DNA from 4 places in the Bradyrhizobium sp. USDA 4532 genome. Region 1 is predicted to be linked to each of the others. Evidence: predicted binding sites of a transcription regulator. Region 1 holds the regulator's gene; each other region holds the start of a gene.
The links. The regulator LexA, encoded in region 1, represses DNA repair genes until DNA is damaged. The targets are predictions, from matches to a motif close to TGTTCNNNNTGTGTTCNG.

Region 1 (3,254 bases):
ATGTCGCGGTGGCGGTGATGGACGGCTGCATCTGATGCACAGCGCCAAGGATGCATTTTTGGTCAAGGAGTGGCTGGCGGCGGACGCCGACGCGCGCACCGCCACCGATGCGTCGCTCGGCGAGGGCGTCTCGTGCGATGCCGGCGGCTGCGTGACCCAGGGACCAAGCGGCACCTTCGTCGCGCTGGCGACCCGGTCGGAGGCGCTGGCGGACGACTGCGAGCGCGCAGCCCTGATCGTGACGGCGCGGCGGGCGCCGCAGGGCTGCGCGGCATCGGTGATCGATGCCGAGCGGCTGCGCCGCCACGGCGCGCTGGTGCTGCGGCGGAGCAGGGACGGCTACGTCGTCGATGCGGTCAAGCCCGGCGGGATCGACCGGCCGTGGTCGCCGGCGGTTTCCGGCGACGGCGAGAGCGAGACGACGCTACGCGCCCCCGCGCCGCGGCCTGCGGTGGATGCGACGCCGGCCGAGACCGATCTGCAGGGCGATGATTAGCCGTGGTCCGGCAAGGGCGCGCTTGGCAGCTCGAACAGGCCGAGATGGTATTCGTCGGAGTCGGGGCCGGCGTCGGGCTTCTTGACGAGAGTGAAGGAAGCCTCGGGAAATTGCTCCCAGACTTTCAGGTCGTCGGCCGTTACCGTCAGCCAACCGAACCGGAACATGTAGCGGCCCGGTTCCGTGACGCGTCCAGCCTTTTGCCATGTGACCTTATCGACCACCGCGCACGTCCTCCGTACCCGATGATGCGCCAAGGTGCCGGCCGACGCAAATCTCCTTCTGCGCCCCGGAAGCGGGAGTCCGGGGTCGCCCGAAATTGCTTAGGTCATCCGCCGCCGAACAGCTCATTCCGCGGCGACGATGCGCTCAACCCAAAAACAGCGTTGCGAATGCGGAGGGCCGCCGCTCCACAACCTTCGGCTTCTGCTCGACCGGCGGATGCAGCGCCGGCAATTGCAGCACGCTGACGCGCTGTCCCTCGACCAGCTGGGTCACCAGCACATGGCTGCCGTCGGGGAATTCGACCGCGTCATGATGCCGATCGGGCACGTCGGGCTCGACTTCGTTGAACACGCCGACGCGATAGTTCAGCGTCTTGGTCCAGATCCAGCGGCTGTCGTAGCGAACGTTCTCGGCGAAAGCGAGCTCGGTGCCCGGCAGCATGCAGACCGCGACAGTGGGGTCATTCTCCGAAGCAAAGCCGCGGGTCGACGTGCCGCGGAACGTCGTCGTGATCAGCGTCTCTCCGACAATGGCGGGGCGCGATGCCACGGCGTGCAGACTATAGTCACACATCGGATGGCTCCTCATTTCGAGGTAGCGACCCGTGCCTCTCCTTGAGGCATTAGGGCCTCTACCAGAGTGGACGATAGCGAACGAGCGTCTGCTCGTTTCTGGGCGATTGTACGACTGGTCCGAGATCGCTCCGATCACAAACACGCGACGCTGCGCGAGAGGTATCGGAGCGCATCGGGCAGGCCGTACGCTACACTATCATGCAAGGAACGATCCGACGTGTTGCTCGTTCCCGGCCGCCGCAAGTATTTGCAATTCAGTATTTGCGATAAAGGCCGATCAGCTTGCCCTGGATGCGGACCCGGTTCGGCGGCAGGATGCGCACTTCATAGGCGGTGTTGGCCGGCTCGAGCGCGATCGATGCGCCGCGGCGGCGGAAGCGCTTCAGGGTGGCTTCCTCCTCGTCGATCAGCGCCACCACGATGTCGCCGGTATTGGCGACGTCGTTGCGCTGGATCAGCGCCATGTCGCCGTCGAGGATGCCGGCATCGACCATCGAGTCGCCGCGCACCTCGAGCGCATAGTGCTCGCCGGCACCGAGCATGTCGGGCGGCACGCTGATGGTGTGGCTGCGGGTCTGCAGCGCCTCGATCGGCGTACCGGCGGCGATCCGGCCCATCACGGGGACCGCGACCGGACGGTTGCCGTCGTCCTCGGCAATCGGCGGCGTGCTGGCGCGCCGGCCGAGGGTGCCTTCGATGACGCTGGGCGTGAAGCCGCGGCGGCCGTTGCCGCCGCCGGCCGAGAGTTCGGGCAGCTTGATGACCTCGATGGCGCGGGCGCGGTTCGGCAGGCGGCGGATGAAGCCGCGCTCCTCCAGCGCAGTGATCAGGCGGTGGATACCGGACTTCGAGCGCAGGTCGAGCGCATCCTTCATCTCGTCGAAGGAGGGCGGTACGCCGGCCTCTTTCAGACGTTCATTGATGAAACGCAGTAGTTCGTACTGTTTGCGCGTGAGCATCTCGAGTATTCCCCCGGTTGATAGCGTCGTTCGATTCCGAGACTCTTCTGGTGGGGCCTGCAGGCCGGGCCTGACCTCAGGAGCATGTGCTCAATGCACCTGCTTCCATGCAGCTTCCCGAATGTAGACACCAGTACTCGAAACAAATCATGAACGGACACTATATGTTCGATATGTGTTCCGCAACCACTTAATTTCCGGTGAACGTGTCGGGCAACGCACAATCGGCGGGGCGCGAAAACCCTATTCGGGCAGTGTCAGAATCTCGCATTCGCTGCCCTTGACGGCAGCTGCCGCAAACGGCGGACGCACGAGAAGTGCCCGTGCCGCAGCGAGATTCCCGAGCAGCGACGAGTCCTGCTGCGTCACCGGCGTTGCGATCAGCCTGCCGTCCTCGCGCGCTTCGAGCCGCGCACGCAGATAGTCCTCGCGCTGGTCGTTGGCAGCGAGGTCGCGGCCGAGCAGGGCGCTCGCGCGGCGATGACGAATCACTTTCCGGCCGCTCAGCGCCCGAATCAACGGCACCAGGAACAGGAAGGCGCAGACATAGGACGACACCGGATTGCCCGGCAGGCCGATCACCCGCATCGCGCCGAGCCGGCCATGCATCATCGGCTTGCCGGGCCGCATCGCAATCCGCCAGAACGCCATCTCGACCCCCTCGGCTTCCAGCGACCGCTTGACGAGATCGTGGTCGCCGACCGAGGCGCCGCCTGTCGTGATCAGGACATCGGCACCGGCCTCGCGCGCCCGGCGGATGCCCGCCGTGGTCGCCTCCACCGTGTCGGCGGCAACGCCGAGGTCGACGGTCTCGGCGCCTTCGGCGCGCGCCAGCGCCCGCAGCGCGTAGCCGTTGGAATAGACGATCTGGCCGGGACCGGGCTGCGAGCCCGGCATCACCAGCTCGTCGCCGGTCGCCAGCACCGCGACCTTCGGGCGGCGGCGCACCGCAAGTTCCGGATAGTTCATGGCGGCCGCCAGCGACAGCGCGCGGTCGGA
Region 2 (3,254 bases), 6.5 Mb from region 1:
ATGGACGGCTTTTCGATCGCCTTCCACATGCTGAGCCACGCCAAGATCGGGGCGTCGACTGTCCAGAGCCGCGCCACCGCTGGCGTTGCGGGCGCGACCTTCATCTTCTGCCTGCCCGGCTCGCCCGGCGCCTGCCGCGACGGCTGGGACGGCATTTTGGCGGCGCAACTCGACTACCGCACGCGCCCCTGCAATTTCGTCGAGATCATGCCGCGGCTGGATGAACATCTGCGCCGCCCGAAGGCGAAAGGCGCGAGCGCTTAGCCTCCCTCATTCCGGGGCGTGCGAAGCGCGAACCCGGAATCCAGAGATTGTGGCGCGAGATGCCGGGTTCGATGCTGCGCATCGCCCCGGAATGACGCCGGAGGGTAAAGAGCCCTACAACTCCAGCTCCCAGGTCTCGCCGACTAGGTCGACGCCAAAGCTGTGGTGCTTTTCTTCCTTGACCCGCTCGAAGCCGGCACGGGCGTAGATGCCGCGCGCGGCGACCAGGATGCTCTGGGTCCACAGCGTCATCTTCTTGTAACCCTTCTCGCGCGCGGCGCGGATGCATTGCTCGACCAGTGCGCGGCCGACGCCGAGCCCGCGCGCCTTTTCTTCCACCAGCAGCAGGCGCAGCTTGGCGACCCCGTCGCCGCCGTCGACCAGGAAGACCGAGCCGACCGGCTCGCCGTCGACCTCCGCGATCCAGCAATGCTCGCGCGCCGGATCGAACGATCGCAGAAACTGCGCGCAGATCTCGGCCACCAACGCCTCGTAGCTAATGTCCCAGCCATACTCCTCCGCGTAGGCTTGTCCCTGCCGCGAGACGACCCAACCCATGTCGCCGACGCGATGGCTGCGCAGCAGGAAGCCGACCGGTTTCTCGGCCGGCGGCTCCAGCGATTGCTCGATCGTGCCCATGGCGCGCACCACCGCGGCGCGACGGTCGCCGTCCATCTGCTTCAATAGCGTCCCGACCTCGCTGCGCGAGCGGCAGTCGAGATCGGCGGCAGCAGTGCGGCCCTTGGCGGTGAGGGCCACCTCGTTGACGCGCTTGTCGGCCTTCGATGGCTTCCGCGTCACGATCTGGCGCCTTTGCAGCGCCGCCAGCGTGCGGCTGACGAAGCCGGCATCGAGGTCGAGATCGCGCACCAGATCGGTTGCGGTGCAATTTTCGCGGTGCGCGAGCTCGTAGATGATCCGCGCTTCCTGCAGCGTGAATGGTGAGTGCAACAGCTTCGGCTCGATGATGCCGAGCTTGCGGGTATAGAACCGGCTGAAGCCGCGGACCGCGGCGACCTGGCTCTCGAGCGTGGTGTCATGGAAGTTTGATTTCATCAAGCATATTATTTGACGGGATCAAATAATCCGCAAGCGCTTTGTTCAGGCCACCATGATCCGGCTCCGCAGCATGGTGCGGGAGGAACGGCCGAGCCGGCGCAGCAGGCGCGCCTCGGAGCGGCGGGCATCGGGCCGGTAGCCGCCGATCCGCTCGTAATGCTCGCGCGCGATCAAAAGGCCCTGTTCGGCCGAGGGCCCGGTGATCATCCGGGCAACGAATTTGAGGCCGTCGCGCAGGCCCGGGTCGGTGTAGGGTGCGCGGGCGTAGCGGAAGATGCCGGCGCGGTCCTTGCCGCTGGCCGCCACCATCTGGGTGAACTGGGTGGTTTCCTCGATCCAGCCGGCATCGAGCACGGCGCCCGGATGCAGGAACATCAGCCAGGGCGACCGCGCCTGCCGCGCGCCTGCCGCAAGCGCGGCGGCGCGCGTGCCCTCGAAGCGCAGGAAGCGGCAGCCGGCGACGTCGGCGACGCGCTCCATCACATCGCTGTGGCTGCGGTCGACCAGCAGCACTTCGCGGATGACGCCCGCGGCCGCGCCCGGCACCAGCGCCGCCAATGTTACGACCGCGGAGCGCTCGACGCCGTCGGTTGGAATTATCACGCTCAGCATGATTTTGAGGTTCGATGGCTCAAACGGTGGAGAAACTCCGGCCGTGTTATCACCTTGTCATATTCAAAGCAGCCTGTCCGCCTGCAGAATTTTGTAGCAAGGTTTTGTGGAATTTCTCCGTTCATGTTCTTGATTTGTTCTCGTGCTGTGTTAACTTCAAAGCATGAGCCGAGCATCCTCTCATGCCCTCAAGCACCCGCCGGTAACGGCGCCCTCCGATAACCCGGCGGGTGCACCTTCCCCTTTTCCCGAGCTTGCGGTCGCGATCGAGCGCGAGCGGCGGCGCGGCCGCGGCGCGCAGTCCAACGCCAGCGGCCGCTACGAGGCCGAGGCGCGCGTTGCCTTCGACGACGGCTGGCAGAGCCTCGAGGACCTGCCGCCATTTGCGACCAGCGTGGCGCTCGACACCTCGCGCAAGGTGATCACCCGCAACGACTCGCCCGACATCGGCTTCGACCGCTCGATCAATCCGTATCGCGGCTGTGAGCACGGCTGCGTCTATTGCTTCGCGCGGCCGACCCACGCCTATCTCGGCCTGTCGCCGGGGCTGGACTTCGAATCGAAGCTGTTCGCCAAGCCGGACGCACCCGCGCTGCTCGAGAAGGAGCTGGCGGCACCGGACTACGAGGCGCGGATGATCGCGATCGGCACCAACACCGATCCCTATCAGCCGATCGAGCGCGACCGGAAGATCATGCGCGGCATCCTCGAGGTGCTGGAGCGCGCCGGCCATCCGGTCGGCATCGTCACCAAGTCGGCGCTGGTCACCCGCGACATCGACATCCTGGCACGTATGGCCAAGCGCAATCTCGCCAAGGTCGCGCTCTCGGTGACGACGCTCGACCCGAAACTCGCCCGCACCATGGAGCCGCGCGCCTCGACCCCGCCGAAGCGGCTCGAGGCGATCAAGCGGCTCACGGATGCCGGCATCCCGACCACGGTGATGGTCGCACCCGTGATCCCGGCGCTGAACGATTCCGAGATCGAGCGCATCCTCGATGCCGCCGCACATGCCGGCGCCAGGGAGGCGAGCTATGTGCTGCTGCGGCTGCCGCTCGAGGTGCGCGATCTGTTCCGCGAATGGCTGATGGCCAACTATCCCGATCGCTACCGTCACGTCTTCACGCTGATCCGCGACATGCGCGGTGGCCGCGACTACGACTCGCAATGGGGCACGCGGATGAAGGGCACCGGCCCGATGGCCTGGATGATCGGCCGCCGCTTCGAGATCGCCTGCGAAAAGCTCGGCCTCAACAAGCGGCGGACCAAGCTGACCACCGATCACTTCGCCAAGCCGAAGCGCAGCGGGCAGCAGCTGA
Region 3 (3,254 bases), 310 kb from region 1:
TGCTGGTGCTTCTACAGAGAAATGCCGGAACGTGTGTATCCGCGAAACCACAACGCACCGAAAACGGCCCCGGTGAGGTGCGCGTGCACACGCAACGAAAAAGCCGGCGCACAAACAGGCGCAAACAAAAAGGCCGGCGCGAGGCCGGCCTTTCGTCTGGATCAATCGGCCTGGCGCGATCAATAGCGCGCGACGACCGGACCACCCCACTTGTAGTTCACGCGGACGGTAACGAGGTCGACGTCCTGGCGATCGCGGATGGTGCTGTTCAGCGTGCCGTTGGGGGCGATCAGGTTATAGGTCTTGTCCTGCATGAACAGGTGGTCGTATTCGATGCCCGCGGTCCAGTTCGGCGCGAAGCCGACTTCGATGCCGGCGCCGACGGTGCCGCCCCAGCGGGTGTCGCTGGCGCTGCCGACCAGCACGCCGGTTGGGGTGAAGTAGGTGTTGAAGCGGTTGTCGGTCAGCGCCGCGCCGCCCTTGGCGTAGAGCAGCACGTTGTTGACGGCGTAACCGATCTGGCCGGTGAACAGGCCGAACGCGTCGATCTTGGACTGGTTGGTGAACAGGCCCGGGAAGATCGCGCTGTTGTTGCTGCCCTTCAGGTCAGCCCAGTCGCCCTGCGCTTCGAGGCCGAACACCCAGGCGCCAGCCTGCCAGCGATAACCGATCTGGCCACCGGCGACGCCGCCGGTTGCATCATGGCAACCATCTGATGCGAGGAAGATGCCGGCCGGGAGCTGGTCCCAGCAATTGTGGCTCGAGCCCCAGCCGCCGTTGGCGCCGATGTAGAAGCCGGTCCAGTCATAGATCGGGGCAACCACGGGCGGCGGCGCCTTGGTGTACGGGCGCGCAGCGAGATCGGCAGCCGCGGCAGGCGCAGCAAACGCAATCAGAGCAACCGTACCGAGCAAAAACTTCTTCATTATCAATCCCCCAGCACCCCGATCGGCTTCCAAACGGTCCCGAAGCACGATCCCAGACGCGAGCGCCCGCGCCATGGTTGGAGCTATACGCTGATTCAACCGAAAACGCAGTCTCCCAAATGCAACACTCGCGGGAGAAGTATCGATAAGGCAAGCTGCTGATTTGTTTGTTGTTTTTCTAAATCTTGCTGCCGAGCGTCGGCCTGCACCGAGATCGACTGCCGCTCTGACGGCACTCGCCGCTTCTACGGATGGTTGTGGCGAACAAAACTGGAACGATGCCGGATCCGGTGCTATATCCCGATATCCGTGGATAACCGCGAGACGGCAAAGGCGACGAGCCGGCACCGGCGTATAGGGTCATCCACGACGCCTGCGGCGTAAGTGGCGAAGGTTGAGAGTGGCGGCCGAATGTCCGGACGCCCGGTTTTTGAGTGGAGATGATGCGATGGCAGGAAGCGTGAACAAGGTGATCCTGGTGGGAAACCTCGGCAAGGATCCGGAAATCCGGCGGACGCAGGACGGCCGTCCGATCGCAAACCTTTCCATCGCCACCTCGGAAACCTGGCGCGACAAGGGCACCGGCGAGCGCAAGGAAAAGACCGAGTGGCACCGCGTCGTGATCTTCAACGAGGGCCTCTGCAAGGTCGCCGAGCAGTATCTGAAGAAGGGCGCCAAGGTGTACATCGAGGGGCAGTTGCAGACCCGCAAATGGACCGACCAGAGCGGCGTCGAGAAGTACTCGACCGAAGTCGTGCTGCAGGGCTTCAACTCCAACCTCACCATGCTCGACGGGCGTGGCGGTGGGGGCAGCAGCTTCTCCGATGATGGCGGCAGCGATTTCGGTTCGGCCGGACCAGTCAGCTCGGCGCCGCGCCGCGCCGTCGCCGCGGGTGGTGGCAGCAGCCGCAACAGCGACATGGACGACGACATCCCGTTCTGAGCAGCGGTCGCGCTTCCGTCGATTCCGTCAGGCGCCGTTCCGTGAAGATCATTTCCCGGAACGGTCGTTGCGATCGGCACCAGCAATTTCCTCGTGTGGAATATGAGGATAACCCGGTAACTCTCTGTCAGAACGTCGGTGGTTCGACGTAAGGGGATGCGGGTTCCCTGGACTTTGACACAGCCTGATGTAAATGATATTTACATTGGCCTGCGGCATTTGATGCCTGGCCGCGAGCTTCACCCGAGGGCCGGCCATCATGAGCCTCGCGCCATTGCTCGACGCCGCGCCTGCGATCCTGCTCCACGCCTTTGCCGCGATGGCCGCCTTCGTGCTCGGCTCCATCCAGCTCGCCGCCCCCAAGGGCACGCTGCCGCACCGGACCCTGGGCTGGATCTGGGTGATCCTGATGCTGGTGGTCGCCGGAAGCTCGTTCTGGATCCATCAGATCCAGCTGGTCGGTCCCTGGAGCCCGATCCACCTGCTGTCGATCTTCTCGCTCGCCATGCTGGCGCTCGGCGTCACGGCCGCACGGAGCCACAATGTCCGCCGCCACAGGTTCACGATGATCGGCATCTTCTTCGGCGCGCTGCTCATCGCCGGACTGTTCACCTTGATGCCCGGGCGGATCATGCACGCAGTGGTTTTCGGCCACTGACTGGCGAGGCGAACTGCCACTGGCGAGTGGCGAATAGGGATTTTTCCATCCGCTATTCGCCATTCGCCACGCGCTTCCCGACCAGGCAGCCGGAACCTCGGTGCTCCACCCGTAAGTGCATGAAAAAACGAACGGAAAAACGGCTTGCCGGAGCCGCGCAAGGGTGGTTATCAGGCCCCTGATGGGCTATATGATTCCCCAGCAGAACCGACCGGATTTCCCCTTTGTCCGATAACGACGACCACAAGCCCGGCGAGCCGCCGGGACCCTCAGATATTCGTCCCGTTTCCATCCTCGACGAGATGAAGAAGTCCTATCTCGATTACGCGATGAGCGTGATCGTGTCGCGTGCGCTGCCCGATGCGCGCGACGGGCTCAAGCCGGTGCACCGGCGCATCCTCTATTCGATGCATGAGCAGGGACATACGCCGGACAAGAAATACGTCAAATCCGCCCGCGTCGTCGGCGACGTGATCGGTAAATATCACCCGCATGGCGACCAGTCGATTTACGACGCGATGGTCCGCATGGCGCAGGATTTCTCACTGCGCGTGCCGCTGATCGACGGCCAGGGCAATTTCGGTTCGGTCGACGGCGATCCGCCGGCCGCCTATCGATATACCGAAGCGCGGCTGACCCGGGCGGCGCTCGCCGTGCTGGCCGACATCGACATGGAAACGGTCGATTTCCAGCCGAACTACGACAACTCCGAGCAAGAGCCGTCGGT
Region 4 (3,254 bases), 890 kb from region 1:
TCCAGCATCCGCAGTTCGGACGCGCCGAGGCCGGTGTCTTGCCCGGGTAGCTCCTCCAGCAACGCAATCAGCGCCGCGCGGAGCTGCGGGATGGCCGACAGATCCTGCATGAGAAGGTCGAAACAGGGCTCGGGCGTCGGAGCGCGATAGGCATTCCAGGCGCGACCGGCCAATTCCAGCCGATCATCGGTCACCGCAAGTGCAGGCAATCGCCATTTCGCCAAGCTCTCGCCTCGGTACCCGCCGATCTCGACATCGGTCTGGACCAGCTTGAGCTTCGCTACGATGTGGCGGTGCGGGCGGAGCACGTCGAGCAACCAGGCCAGCACCAACTGGTCATTCGGCTGGGGATCAGCCCATAGCTCGACGCTATCGCAACGCTCGCACAACTCGACAAGCCCAATGTCCCGACCGATCGAGCCGGTCCATCTTGAACTGGCGAAGTCGAGCCAGTGCGTGTCGAAATCGACATGCTTTGCGGAACGCGGTTCCAGCAGGGTCGTGAGGTCATCCGACGAGGGCATTTTCCCCCAAACGAAGCGCGGCCTCAACCCGACGACGATGTCCGCCCTTCCCGCCTGCCTCAGGCGATAGCTCGCGAGTTCACTTGTCGCCAGGATCAGACTTGTCACGATGCTCTCCGGCTACGCGCGATGGCATCAGCACCGCAAGCTGAGGATCAACTGCTTTACAAAAGACACACAAAACCAAACGGGCGCCGAAGACGTCGGCAACTCAACGTCCTCAGCGCCCGCTTGCAGCGAAATGATTGAGACTTACTCCTCCGTCGGCTCCTCGCCCTCGGCGTCGCGTTCGGGCGTGCCGGCGAGGATCTGCTCGGAGATCAGGCCGGAGTTCTGCCGGATCGCGGCTTCGATCTTGGCGGTGATGTCGGGATTCGACTTCAGGAACGCCTTGGAATTCTCGCGACCCTGGCCGAGCCGCTGGCTGTCATAGGAGAACCAGGCGCCGGACTTCTCGACGATGCCGGCCTTGACGCCGAGGTCGAGGATCTCGCCCATCTTGGAAACGCCCTCGCCATACATGATGTCGAACTCGACCTGCTTGAAGGGCGGCGCCAGCTTGTTCTTCACCACCTTGACGCGGGTGGTGTTGCCGACGACTTCGTCGCGCTCCTTGATAGCGCCGATGCGGCGGATGTCGAGACGAACCGAGGCATAAAACTTCAGCGCGTTGCCGCCGGTGGTGGTCTCCGGCGAGCCGTACATCACGCCGATCTTCATACGGATCTGGTTGATGAAGATCACCATCGTGTTCGACTTGTTGATCGAGGCGGTGAGCTTGCGCAGCGCCTGGCTCATCAGGCGGGCCTGCAGACCCGGCAGCGCATCGCCCATCTCGCCCTCGAGCTCGGCCTTCGGCACCAGCGCCGCGACCGAATCGATCACCAGCACGTCGACCGCGCCGGAGCGCACCAGCGTGTCGGCGATCTCGAGTGCCTGCTCGCCGGTGTCCGGCTGCGAGATCAAGAGCTCGTCGATGTTGACGCCGAGCTTGCGCGCATAGACCGGATCGAGCGCGTGTTCAGCGTCGATGAAGGCGCAGATGCCGCCCTTCTTCTGGCCTTCCGCCACCGTGTGCAGCGCCAGCGTGGTCTTGCCCGACGATTCCGGCCCGTAGATTTCGACGATGCGCCCCTTCGGCAGGCCGCCGACGCCGAGCGCGATATCGAGCCCGAGCGACCCCGACGACACCGTCTCGACATCCATCGAACGGTCGTTCTTGCCGAGCTTCATCACCGAGCCCTTGCCGAACTGGCGCTCGATCTGGGAGAGCGCGGCTGAGAGGGCCTTGGACTTGTCCATGGAGGATCCTTCGACGATACGCAGTGCGGTGGCGGACATTTGGGATGTGCTCCTTATGGCGGGGATTCGCTAGCGGGAAAACGGGCGATGAGATCAGGCGGAAATGCGTTGTTGATTGGAACCTCGTACCACGTTTGTTCTAAGTTCGCAATATGTTCTTTCGAGCAGACCGGTGCTGGCCTGTTTCCATCCCTAGTGGCCTGCTTTGATTTTTGGAGTGGCCTAGTTTGGGTTTAACCCCGCCTCAACCAAGGGTTAGCCGATGTTCTCGGTAGGACTACTGAACCGCGCGGTGGATGTTCTCACCATAGCAATGGTTATGGTCCGCCAAGTGTTCGCTATCCCCAGCGGACGAGTGTTACCGGGTGTTCTCCGTGGGGGAACGAAGTTCCGCGCGGAGGCGGAAAAAGAGGGCCAAATGGCGGGATTAGAGGTGCCCTTGATCTAACTCAATCGGCCGCACCTGGCCCGGCTCAACCCTCCGGGCATGAAGGAACCCGTCAAGCCTGAGGAGGAGCCAAAGCGCCCCACGCGTTTAGAGGAGGCTCGGCGCATCATCGAGGAGTATGCCAAAGACCTTCGCGAAATCATAAAGAAGCTTCGCGAGCGCCTGCACTGAGCCTCGCCTCAGTTTGAAATCAGTGAGGCTTTGGAGCGTCTTTCGGCGCTGGCACGCTAGCGTTCGGGTCAATACCGCAGCGCTTGGTTTGATAGCCATGCCAATCGATACCGATCCCCTTTTTCTTTGCGGGGTGGTTGTATTCCGCTTTGTACTGCGCCCGGCACTCCTCCATGGTCATGGCGTTGGCGGACGAAGTGAACAAGCCGATCACAGCAACGATAACCAGACAGCGACCCATGGAATATCCCCATCTTTTGGTTAGCCGCCGTAGCTCGGGCACACAATCGGCAACGGCTTTGCACCGGGCTTTCGGCGCTCATAGCCACGGCAGTAATTAGCGATGCACGCCTCGTTTCTGTGGCCCATGCATGCATCGCACCTCGCGACGCAATCTTCATACGTCACACCGGGGCGATGCTCATCAATAAGCCGCTTCGGCTTCTCTTGCTGCTGAGCTATAGCCGGAAGCGCAGCCAGAACCAGAGCAAGCAATGCGATGCCGGATTTCATGGTCGATCCTCCTAGCTCGTGGAGGACTGTTAATCTGACATGCCGCTGCGGAACTTGACGCAGATCAAGAGGCGCTGAGGCCGCCTCAGTTGGCGGCCCCGGATCAGAACGTCTCGACGAGTTACGTTGAGCGGCAAAACCTTTCGCTGCGCATGTCGTCGCGCCGGTTCACTCGCCTCACCAATGGCTTTTCAAAGAACTTGGAGAACCATATCGCGGCCGTCGCGCTGTACGTCTGCCACTATAATCTCTGCCGCACCCATGAAGCCCTGCGCACGACGCCAGCGAAGGCGCTG

Region 2: J2R76_RS35965 (PA0069 family radical SAM protein) is a predicted target of LexA. The motif match lies at 2,060-2,077, and genes of this name have one in related genera.
Region 3: J2R76_RS07755 (single-stranded DNA-binding protein) is a predicted target of LexA. The motif match lies at 1,187-1,204, and genes of this name have one in related genera.
Region 4: recA (recombinase RecA) is a predicted target of LexA. The motif match lies at 1,969-1,986, and genes of this name have one in related genera.

What each region holds. Positions count from the first base shown of each region.
Region 1 covers NZ_JALJZN010000001.1:1,293,160-1,296,413, forward strand. The annotation lists partial or broken gene J2R76_RS06260 (ComEC/Rec2 family competence protein) at 1-496, shown strand, start outside; gene J2R76_RS06265 (hypothetical protein) at 493-720, opposite strand; gene J2R76_RS06270 (hypothetical protein) at 866-1,294, opposite strand; gene lexA (transcriptional repressor LexA) at 1,551-2,255, opposite strand; gene glp (gephyrin-like molybdotransferase Glp) at 2,499-3,254, opposite strand, start outside.
Region 2 covers NZ_JALJZN010000001.1:7,794,048-7,797,301, forward strand. The annotation lists gene moaB (molybdenum cofactor biosynthesis protein B) at 1-264, shown strand, start outside; gene J2R76_RS35955 (helix-turn-helix domain-containing GNAT family N-acetyltransferase) at 379-1,320, opposite strand; gene J2R76_RS35960 (glycosyl transferase) at 1,366-1,935, opposite strand; gene J2R76_RS35965 (PA0069 family radical SAM protein) at 2,099-3,254, shown strand, end outside.
Region 3 covers NZ_JALJZN010000001.1:1,598,931-1,602,184, reverse strand. The annotation lists gene J2R76_RS07760 (outer membrane protein) at 180-926, opposite strand; gene J2R76_RS07755 (single-stranded DNA-binding protein) at 1,375-1,869, shown strand; gene J2R76_RS07750 (DUF2306 domain-containing protein) at 2,129-2,527, shown strand; gene gyrA (DNA gyrase subunit A) at 2,752-3,254, shown strand, end outside.
Region 4 covers NZ_JALJZN010000001.1:401,441-404,694, reverse strand. The annotation lists gene J2R76_RS01860 (hypothetical protein) at 1-632, opposite strand, end outside; gene recA (recombinase RecA) at 777-1,865, opposite strand; gene J2R76_RS01850 (hypothetical protein) at 2,465-2,686, opposite strand; gene J2R76_RS01845 (hypothetical protein) at 2,707-2,958, opposite strand; gene J2R76_RS01840 (hypothetical protein) at 3,048-3,254, shown strand, end outside.